Regions from separate parts of the Rhizobium sp. NPDC092011 genome, predicted to be linked through region 3. Evidence: predicted binding sites of a transcription regulator. Region 3 holds the regulator's gene; each other region holds the start of a gene.
What was found. Region 3 encodes LexA, which represses DNA repair genes until DNA is damaged. Its sites were predicted from a motif close to TGTTCNNNNTGTGTTCNG; they were not measured.
Positions count from the first base shown of each region.

Region 1 (3,279 bases), on a different contig from region 3:
GCGACGTGACGCCGGAGGCGCTCGAACCATTGTTCGAAAAGCGGATGGACGGCTTTTCCGAGGTCTTCCACCGTATTTCCTACGACAAGATCGGTACGGCGACGATCCAGTCACGCGCAACCGGCGGCGTTGCCAACGCAACCTTCATCTTCGTGTTGCCCGGCTCTCCCGGTGCCTGCAAGGATGCCTGGGACGGCATCCTGAAAGCCCAGCTCGACTATCGCCACATGCCCTGTAACTTCGTTGAGATCATGCCGCGCCTAGACGAGCATCTGAGGCGCGGTGCCGGTTCCAAATAGGCTTTGCCTGTTCGCATTGCCTGTTTGGGCGTCAGGTTTTCTGCCCCGGCAAAACAGGAATTGATTCCCAGCTTTCGCCACTGAGAATAATGCAGCTGCGACCGGAAACGTCGCTGAGCATGAGCGTCCAGTTGCCACTGTCAGCGCTGTAAACTTCAACGATCGTGCTCGGGTCGAGCTTGCCGACGGCTGAAAGCTTTTCGGAGAGGTGGTCACTGAGGAAGCCGACGAGGTCGACTCGCTTGGCACATGCCAGCATCGCCTGGGAAGCAGCTACGCCGGGATAAAAGATTGCGGTTGCCACGAGGGCTATTACCGAGAGGCGTGTGAGCAATGTGCGTTTCATAACGCACCTCCTTTCGCCGGTATCCCGGCGGAAAAGGAGAGTTCCGCTAGCCTGTTCCGCCGTATATCGGCATCATTATGGTCGGCCGCCCAACGCGACACGCGAAAGGTGCCGCCATACAACGAATTATCGCAGCTATTTTCAGGTTTACAAATGGAATCTCGAATGGCGAGCTTTATCGTGCCGCCCGCGCAACCCATGATGGAATAAGCTCGCTCGAAAGCTTGCGGCCCTTCTGGCCTTTGGCGAATTCCGCCAGCCGCATGCCCGTTCTGGCGGCCGCAATCGCCTGTGGCTTAGACAGGAGCCATCCCAGCTCAAGGGGAGGCATGCTGCGGCCTACGCGCTGCAGGAACGGCCGGCGATAACCGCGCGAGGCGGTAAAGCGCGCCGGAACTTTGTTCAGTGAGACATATTCCGCGATCTCATCAATCCAGCCCGCCTGCGGGCGCGCGCCGGGTTCGATCAGCAACAGCCATTCACCCCGCGCCGCGCGCAATATGTCCTTGATATCCCACTGCGAATGGAAGCGGCAACCGGCGGCGTCCGCCACCCGCGAGGTACCGTCCTGCGAGCCGTGGTCGAGCACGACGACATCGCAGACGAGGCCTTCGATCGCCCCCTGCACCAACGCCGCCAATGTCTGCGCCAGCTCGGGTTCCTGATCCTGGCATTCGATAATCACCGTCAACATTGCCCATTTATAGAGCGGCGCTCAATTTATTGCCAGCGCCTAACCTTCACGCTTGAACGTTTAAGAAAAGCACGATGCAGGGGCTTCCGAATGTTGCAGCCGCTGTCGCCGCTCACCGGGAACGGCGGGGATGAAGATAGCGGCTCGCGATTTTTGTTCTTGCAATGTTCTCATTTGTCGGATAGGAATTTAATCATCTTAGACGCGGCATGCGGCGCCATGAACCGCCCTGGAGCTACCGATGAACGAGCAGTCCCTTGCAGGGCAGGCCGCTTTTGCGCCTGCCAATACGCCAGACATTGCCAATGCCCTGATCGCCGACGCCGGTCTCAGGGTTGACGTCGAGCGCCGGCGTGGGCGCGGCGCGGGTCTGAACCCGAGCGGACGCTTCGAGAAGCAGCAGCGCGAGAGTTTCGACGACGGCTGGCAGACCCTGGAAGAGCTTCCACCCTTCAAGACCGAAGTGCAGGTGGAAAAGCCGCGCACGGCCATCACCCGCAACGAATCCCCCGATATTCCCTTCGATCGCTCCATCAATCCCTATCGCGGCTGCGAACATGGCTGCATCTACTGCTTTGCACGTCCTACACATGCCTATATGGGCCTCTCTGCGGGGCTGGATTTCGAAGCGAAGCTGTTTGCCAAACCGGATGCGGCGAAACTGTTGGAGCGGGAACTGGCAAAGCCAAGCTACAAGCCGCGCGTCATCGCCATCGGCACCAATACCGATCCCTACCAGCCTATCGAGAAGGAATGGCGGATCATGCGCCAGATCCTAGAAGTGCTGAACAAGGCCAACCATCCGGTCGCCATCGTCACCAAATCAGCGCTGATCATGCGCGATATCGACATTCTGAAGGAAATGGCTGCCAAGAACCTGGTTCGCGTCAGCCTTTCCGTGACGACGCTCGACCGGAAGCTGGCGCGTACCATGGAACCGCGTGCAGCCACGCCGACGAGGCGGCTGGAGGCGATCCAGGCGCTGAGCCAAGCCGGCATCCGTACATCTGTCATGGTGGCGCCGATCATCCCCGCCATCAACGATCATGAGATCGAGCGTATTCTCGATGCCGGCAAGGCGGCCGGCGCGCTGGAGGCAAGCTATGTCATCCTGCGGCTGCCGCTGGAGGTAAGCCCGCTGTTTCGCGACTGGCTGCTGCAGCATTATCCGGACCGTTATCGGCATGTCATGTCGCTGATCCGCTCGATGCGCGGCGGCAAGGATTACGACGCCGATTTCGGCAAGCGCATGAAGGGTGCCGGTCCCTATGCCTGGCAGATCAGCCGGCGCTTCGAAATGGCGACGCGGCGGCTTGAGCTGACCCGGCGCAACATCGCATTGCGCGACGACCTGTTCGTGCCCCCTGACGGCAGCGGCGTTCAACTGTCGTTGCTATAGCCGTTTGTTTTTCCGCATTGTCCGACGCCGAAGCGATCCCGCTTCGACTGGAAATGCTCTGATATTTCCTCGCGGGTTGTCCCTGTACCCGCCGGAAGGCCCCCTGGTTCGCCGCTCTGATCCACCGGGGGCTTGCAGGAGATCGGGTGGTGTGCGAGCTTCGCCGCATGCCACGCAGCACATCACCCGATTCTCCCATGCTTTTCGACGATAGGCCGATTGTTCCGTCCTTCGAGCTGGAACTGATCGCCCGGCGCGCCGGTCATTGGCCGGTTGCCGGCGCCGATGAAGTTGGCCGAGGTCCCCTTGCGGGGCCGGTCGTCGCAGCGGCCGTCATTCTCGATCCCGAGCGCATCCCGCAAGGGCTGAACGATTCCAAGCAGCTGACCGCCGCCAGAAGGGAAGCGCTATTTGTCGAGATCCTCGCGACGGCGACGGTTTCCATCGCTTCTTCAAGCGCGACACGTATCGACACGACGGATATCCGCAAGGCAAGCCTCGATGCAATGCGGCGTGCCATTTGCGGGCTGGCGATGCCGGC
Region 1 covers NZ_JBIVSO010000003.1:155,433-158,711, reverse strand. Annotated here, with positions in the region: gene moaB (molybdenum cofactor biosynthesis protein B) at 1-299, shown strand, start outside; gene ACIQJ2_RS15975 (hypothetical protein) at 331-645, opposite strand; gene ACIQJ2_RS15970 (glycosyltransferase family 2 protein) at 821-1,339, opposite strand; gene ACIQJ2_RS15965 (PA0069 family radical SAM protein) at 1,581-2,738, shown strand; gene ACIQJ2_RS15960 (ribonuclease HII) at 2,906-3,279, shown strand, end outside.
Region 1: a site for LexA is predicted at 1,494-1,511, ahead of ACIQJ2_RS15965 (PA0069 family radical SAM protein). Genes of this name have one in related genera too.

Region 2 (3,279 bases), 590 kb from region 3:
CGCCAGGTAGCCGATGGTGGCGCCTTCGGCCAGCCAGGCTTCGCCGGTATATTCCTTGTCGAGGCCGGCCATGATGCGCAGCACTGTCGACTTACCGGCACCGTTCGGGCCGAGAATACCGATCTTGGCGTCAGGATAGAAGGAGAGATGGATATTCTCGAGGATCTTCTTGGCGCCATAGGACTTATTCAGTCCGGCCATATGATAAATAAACTGACGTGCCATAGCTTGGGTTACTCCACGGGCGGATAACATTGCGAATTGTGCCGCTATGTAGGCGAAACCCGGCCCTCGGGCAACGGCGAAACCTTGTCCGAGGGCATTTATCCGCGTTTGAAAGGCCGGATCAGCTCAGAAACCGGCCGCGTCCACGACGCCGCGATCGCAGCCGAACGACGTGCTGCCCGCCCCCTGGATCAATTTGGCGAGCCGTGGCTCGTTGCCCTGCTGAGGATCGAGTGCATCTCCCGACAGGCCGATCGTCAGCTCCGAGATCATCCTGACGTTGCCGACGCGGCGGCAGCTCATCTTGATGCGCGCATTGGCGTCCTCGCCGAAGCTCTGGTCGAAGGCGGCCTTGATGGTTTCCGCATCCAATTCCTTGCCGATATTCTTGGCGAAAAGATCACGAACGGCAGATGCATTGAGTTCGGTGATCAGGCCGGCGGCGATGGAAAAATATTGGTCGGCGGTCAGCTTCGAGCAGGTGCCGTGCTTGATCCACTCATGCCGCTCCAGGCCGGACTGCGTACCTGGCATGACCTTGTCCAGCTTGGCCTTCACGTCCTGCGACAGTTGCACCGCCGGCAGATCTTTCCAGTCACGGCCACGATCCGCCTGCTTCAGGTCGTCGGAAACGTTGCAATATTCCTGCCGCATCGGCCAGAGGCCGTGCAGCGAAAAATTCGTAGCGTCGTAATTGCTCGACGATTGGTTCCGGCATTCCGCCTTTTTCTGATTTGTCGCGCAAAATGCCGGCTCCCAGCTTGCCGCCAGGATAAAGCGCGTGCGCCCCCTGCTGTGTTCCTGCGCCACCGCGCTCGCGACCGTCCCGACAGAAAGGAGCACAACCGCAAATACTCGAAGCAAATGCTTCATTCCACGCCTCCAACTAGAACATTATGGGAACAAATAAGCAGTTTGACAAAGTCTACGCAACCCTGAATCACAGGGCATCAGAGATTTATTTCTGTGGGCCTCAACGACTGTCCATTGCATTCCGCCGGCTGATCAACTCTCATTCACATGGGGAGGAACGGTGCATGTTTGCCGAGACGCAACGCCTGAAAAGTCCGACGGGCGCGACGATTGCCTATCATCACACGCCGGCGTCGGGTGCAGCGTGCGGCATCCTCCTGATATCCCACGGCCTTGCCGAGCATTCGCGCCGTTACCAAGCCTTCGCGGACGCAATGGCCTCGCATGGGTTTCATGTCTATGCCCATGATCACCGCGGGCACGGCGAAACAGTCGCGGCCGATGCGCCGATCGGTCGTTTCGCACAAAGAAACGGCGGCGATCAGGTGATGGCGGACGTTCTGGCCATGCGTGAACTTGCCGCCGCGGCTCACCCCGGTCTACCGGTCATCCTCTTCGGCCACTCCATGGGTGGACTGATCAGCCTCAACACCGCCGTCACCTACCCCGATAAGTTCGATGCCGTCACGGTCTGGAATTCCAACTTCAATCCGGGCATTGCCGGCCGCGCCGCGCAGCTCATCCTGAAGACGGAACGCATGTTCAAGGGCTCGGATGTACCAAGCGGACCGCTGCCGAAACTGACGTTCGACACTTGGGGCAAGTCGATTCCAAATCGCCGCACTGAGTTCGATTGGCTGTCGCGCGTGCCCGAGCAGGTGGACAAATACATTGCCGATCCTCTTTGCGGCTTCGATGCCTCCGTCTCGCTCTGGCTGGACATATTCGAATTGAGTTTTCGCGCGCCGCAAAAGGCCTATCTCGACAGGCTGCGACGCGATACGCCGATCCATCTCGTCGGAGGCGGAAAGGACCCGGCTACAGACAATGGAAAAGCGATTTCCTGGCTGTCAGACCATTTGAAGCGTGCCGGCTTCTCCCGCGTTACCACCACCATCCATCCGGACATGCGGCACGAAACCCTGAATGAAATCGGAGCCGACCAAGTTACGTCCGACTTTGCCGACTGGTGCAGGAAGATAGTGGCAAAGAATTGATATTAAAAGGAATACCAGAATGAATGCCACCGGCGGCTCCTCGCTGCGCTTACCGCAGTCGGAGCTGACTTTCGGCCTTGCGATGATGTTCATCTCCGTCATCCTCTCGCCGATCATCGATATCTTCTCCAAGCTTGCAGCAGCCACCGTCCCGCCGGCCGAAGTCACCGCCGCACGCTTTATCCTGCAGGCGCTCTTTGCCCTGCCGATCATGGCCATGCGCGGACAATGGGGCGTCTGGTCATGGAGTCGCAGCGGCGTGCATGCCATCCGTGCCGGCGTGCTGACCCTATCCATGGTCTCGTTCGTGACGACGTTGCAGGTCATGGAGGTTGCCGATGCCATCGCCATATTTTTCGTGGAGCCGATCATCCTGACTGTCCTCAGCAGCATTTTCCTGAAGGAGACGATCGGTTGGCGGCGCTACACCGCCTGCGCGGTGGGCTTCTTCGGCGCGATGCTGATCATCCAGCCGAGCTTTCAGGAAGTCGGCTTCGTTGCTCTGCTGCCTGTTGTCACCGCGTTCTGCATCGCAGTCTATGTGATGATCACCCGCGTCGTCTCCCATAGCGAGGACGCATCGTCGATGCAGTTCCAGACCGGCATATGGGGCGTCGTTTTCAGCTTGATCCTGCTTGCCATCGGCCGTGCCACCGACGTTGCAATCCTCGGTTCGGTCGTCCCGGACCTGACGGCCATGCTCTACCTGCTCGGCGTCGGCGCCAGCGCAGCCATCACCGGTATCCTCACCGTATACGCCTATCGCGCCGCACCGGCCTCCATGCTGGCGCCTCTTCAATATTTCGAAATCGTTTCGGCGACGATCTTCGGATGGCTCGTCTTCGACAATTTTCCGGATGCGATCAAATGGCTCGGCATCTTCATCATCATCAGCTCCGGGCTCTACATTCTCTGGCGCGAGCGGCGCTTTGCTTCCAAGCCGGTATCCGATACATCTGAAACAGCATTCACGCCGTAAGCGAGAGAGCGGATCGACATGACAGACCAACAGACCAAGAAACCTCCGCTTTCCGGTATCCGCGTCATCGAGCTTGCCCGCGTGCTGGCCGGCCCCTGGGCCGGG
Region 2 covers NZ_JBIVSO010000002.1:648,640-651,918, reverse strand. Annotated here, with positions in the region: gene ettA (energy-dependent translational throttle protein EttA) at 1-225, opposite strand, end outside; gene ACIQJ2_RS11585 (ribonuclease) at 352-1,098, opposite strand; gene ACIQJ2_RS11580 (lysophospholipase) at 1,263-2,195, shown strand; gene ACIQJ2_RS11575 (DMT family transporter) at 2,215-3,174, shown strand; gene ACIQJ2_RS11570 (CaiB/BaiF CoA transferase family protein) at 3,193-3,279, shown strand, end outside.
Region 2: a site for LexA is predicted at 1,113-1,130, ahead of ACIQJ2_RS11585 (ribonuclease). Genes of this name have one in related genera too.

Region 3 (3,279 bases):
GAAGGACTTTGCCTGGTGACACGGGCGCCTTCGCGGCAGCACTTGTCACCGATGAGAGACGGGCGCTCTTGGACGAGGCGACGGAGGCGCTGAGAACGGCAGGTCTGACGCATATCATTGCCATTTCCGGCCTGAACATGGCCCTCTCTGCCGGCATCTTTTACATCGGCTTGCGTTATCTGTTCAGCCTGTTTCCAGGCTTGGCGCAGGCATGGCCGACCAAGAAGATTGCCGCATTCGGCGCATTGGTCACGGTAACGGCCTACTACCTCATATCCGGCTTCGGCGTATCGGCCGAACGAGCCTTCATCATGATGGCGATCATGCTGGTCGCAGTTCTCTTCGACCGGCCATCGATCAGCCTTCGAAACGTGGCACTCTCGGCGATCGTCATCCTTGTTCTATCGCCGTCGCAAGTGCTCGGGCCAAGTTTCCAGATGTCCTACGCCGCGACACTGGCGCTGGTGTCCGGTTATACGCTCTGGAAACGGCGGCAGCATCGCGAAAACATAATTTCAAGGTCGAGATTGCTGAGCCCGGTGCTGTTCGTTTCGCGCTTCTTCGGCGGCATAGTGTCGACATCCTTCATCGGTGGTGCGTCAACCGCCATTTTTTCCATAGAGCATTTTCACCGTTTGGCGACATACGGGCTGGCCGCAAATCTTGCCGCGATGCCGATCGTCTCTTTCATCGTCATGCCGTTTGGCATGGCCGCGATGCTGCTGATGCCTTTCGGCCTCGATGGGCCGCTCTGGAAAGTCACCGGAGAGGGACTGGAGATCGTCATTCTTGTCGCGAAGACGGTCGCTGGTTGGGGTGGCGATATTACCTTCGGGCGGCAACCGGCTTGGTTGATGCCGACTTTCATCGCCGGCTTTCTGGCCATGAGTGTGTTGCGAACCAAGCTGCGCCATCTTGGCTTTCTGCTGTTGCTCCTCACGGTCGGGGTAGCAGCACTTGGTTCCGGCGTACCCAAGCCTGATTTGATGATCTCCGAGGATGGCGTTTTGGTCGCGCTAAGGCAGGACGACATACTGGCAACAAATCGGGAAAGGCCGCAGGCTTTCATTTTCGAGCAATGGCAGAAAGCGATGGTTGCGGCCGACCACCAGCCACCGACCGTTCTTCCGGCCGATAGCCGGCTTCCTCAGGTCACCAAGAAGGAACGCCGCCGCCGGCTGAATGCCGACGAACAGAAAGCGGTTCGCAATGCAATGGAGGAGGCTCTCGATCGGACGATGCAGGGAAGTTTCGCGTGCCAGAAAGGTGCGTGGTGCGTGGCGATGCTTGAGAATGGCACCATATTGGTGACCATCGAAAACGCTGCCTATTTGCCGCCGGCCTGCGACACGGCGAATATCGTCGTGACGCCTATACGCCTGCGTCTCGACCGGTGTCGTTCGGGTGCTTTGCTCTATACCGGCGCCACACTGCGGCGAACCGGATCGGTGGAGATGGATCTGAGTGGCGATAAGCCGATCGTGTCTACTGCGTTCGAAAATCCACAGCGCCCCTGGACGCGGCATCGAACCTATGATTGGCGCACAGGTACATTCGGTGCGCCAATCGAGCCGAAGTCACCGGTTAGTGATAGCGGCGAATAAGCCCGACGAGCTTGCCCTGTACCTTGACGCGATCCGGGCCGAAGATGCGCGTCTCATAGGCCGGGTTAGCCGCCTCAAGGGCAATGGAGGCACCCTTCCGGCGGAAGCGCTTCAAAGTTGCCTCTTCGTCGTCGACGAGAGCAACCACGATGTCGCCCGGGTTGGCGGTTGTCGAATTGCGGATGATGACGGTGTCGCCATCGAATATTCCGGCATCGATCATCGAATCGCCTCGGACTTCCAAGGCATAGTGGTCACCTGCGCCAAGCATGTCGGCGGGAACGGTAATATCGTGGGTGTTGTTCTGGATAGCCGAGATCGGCACGCCAGCTGCGATACGACCCATTACAGGTACAGACACCGAACTGCTGTGATCGTCATTCGCCACTTTCGGCGGCGGAGGCGGAGCGACCGGCTGAGGTTTACCAAGGCTGCCTTCAATAACGCTCGGCGAGAAGCCGCGGCGCTGCTGCAGGCTGGGATTATAGGCATCCGGCAGCTTGATGACTTCGAGAGCTCTGGCTCTATTTGGCAACCTGCGGATGAAACCGCGTTCTTCCAACGCGGTAATCAGACGATGGATGCCGGATTTGGATGCCAGATCCAATGCATCCTTCATCTCGTCGAAAGATGGCGGAACGCCAGACTCTTTCATGCGTTCGTGAATGAAGAGAAGCAGTTCCTGCTGCTTGCGCGTCAACATCGTTTTGGAACCCCAGAATCAAGAAATAGTCGTGAAACAAATCCAGAACGGACACTATATGTTCCATATGTGTTCCGCAAGTACTTAAATTTCGGTAAAGTCGCGCTCGATCAATTAAAGAATTATCATTCTCGAATGGATCCATCGGCAGACCCGCGGGACGGTGCGCAATCGAGCTCATTGATAAATATGGAAGAATAGAACGAATCTGCTTTTCAACCGCGGCTTTCTAAGCTGTCTGTGCGCGGTTCCCGTAGGGGCGATATCGGACAGGGTGAGCCGGCTACGGAGGAGAATCAGCAGTCACGTTTACGAGATCGCTGTCCGAGTGTGCTGCGCTTTTGGCGAGCCTTTCGTTGCCGTCTTGAAATAGCCGATGGATGGGCGCAAATCTGCTCCGTTCGGAAATAGGAGAAGCCATGACTTCGTCGCCGCATCCGCTGGATCATCTCGTTCTGCCGACCGTCAACATTGCTCTGGCGCGCGAACGCCTCGGCAAACTCGGCTTCACGGTTGCTCCAGATGCACGCCATCCTTTCGGCACCGAGAATGCCTGCGTCTTCTTCTCCGACAAGACCTACCTGGAGCCTCTGGGCGTGGCCTCGCAGGAGCAATGCGAAGCGAGCATCGCTGACGGCAACGTCTTTGTCGCACGCGATCAGGCCTATCGGTTTCGCGTCGGGGACGATGGTTTTTCGGCAGTGGTCTTCGGCACGGATGACGCGGTTGCTGATGATGAGCGGCTGCGGGGTGCCACAATCTCGGCGGGGCCGATGCTTGATTTTTCGCGACCCATGAAGATGCCGGATGGAACGGAAACGACGGCCGGTTTTCGCCTCGCTTTTGCTGCAGATTTGCGTGCGCCGGATTTTCTGGCGTTCTGCTGTCAGCGCATCAATCCGTTAGCGGCCGACCGCACCATGCTCGAACGCCATGAAAACGGCGTCACCGGCATTGCGCGGGTGGCCATGT
Region 3 covers NZ_JBIVSO010000002.1:1,238,505-1,241,783, reverse strand. Annotated here, with positions in the region: gene ACIQJ2_RS14400 (ComEC/Rec2 family competence protein) at 1-1,604, shown strand, start outside; gene lexA (transcriptional repressor LexA) at 1,585-2,307, opposite strand; gene ACIQJ2_RS14390 (VOC family protein) at 2,727-3,279, shown strand, end outside.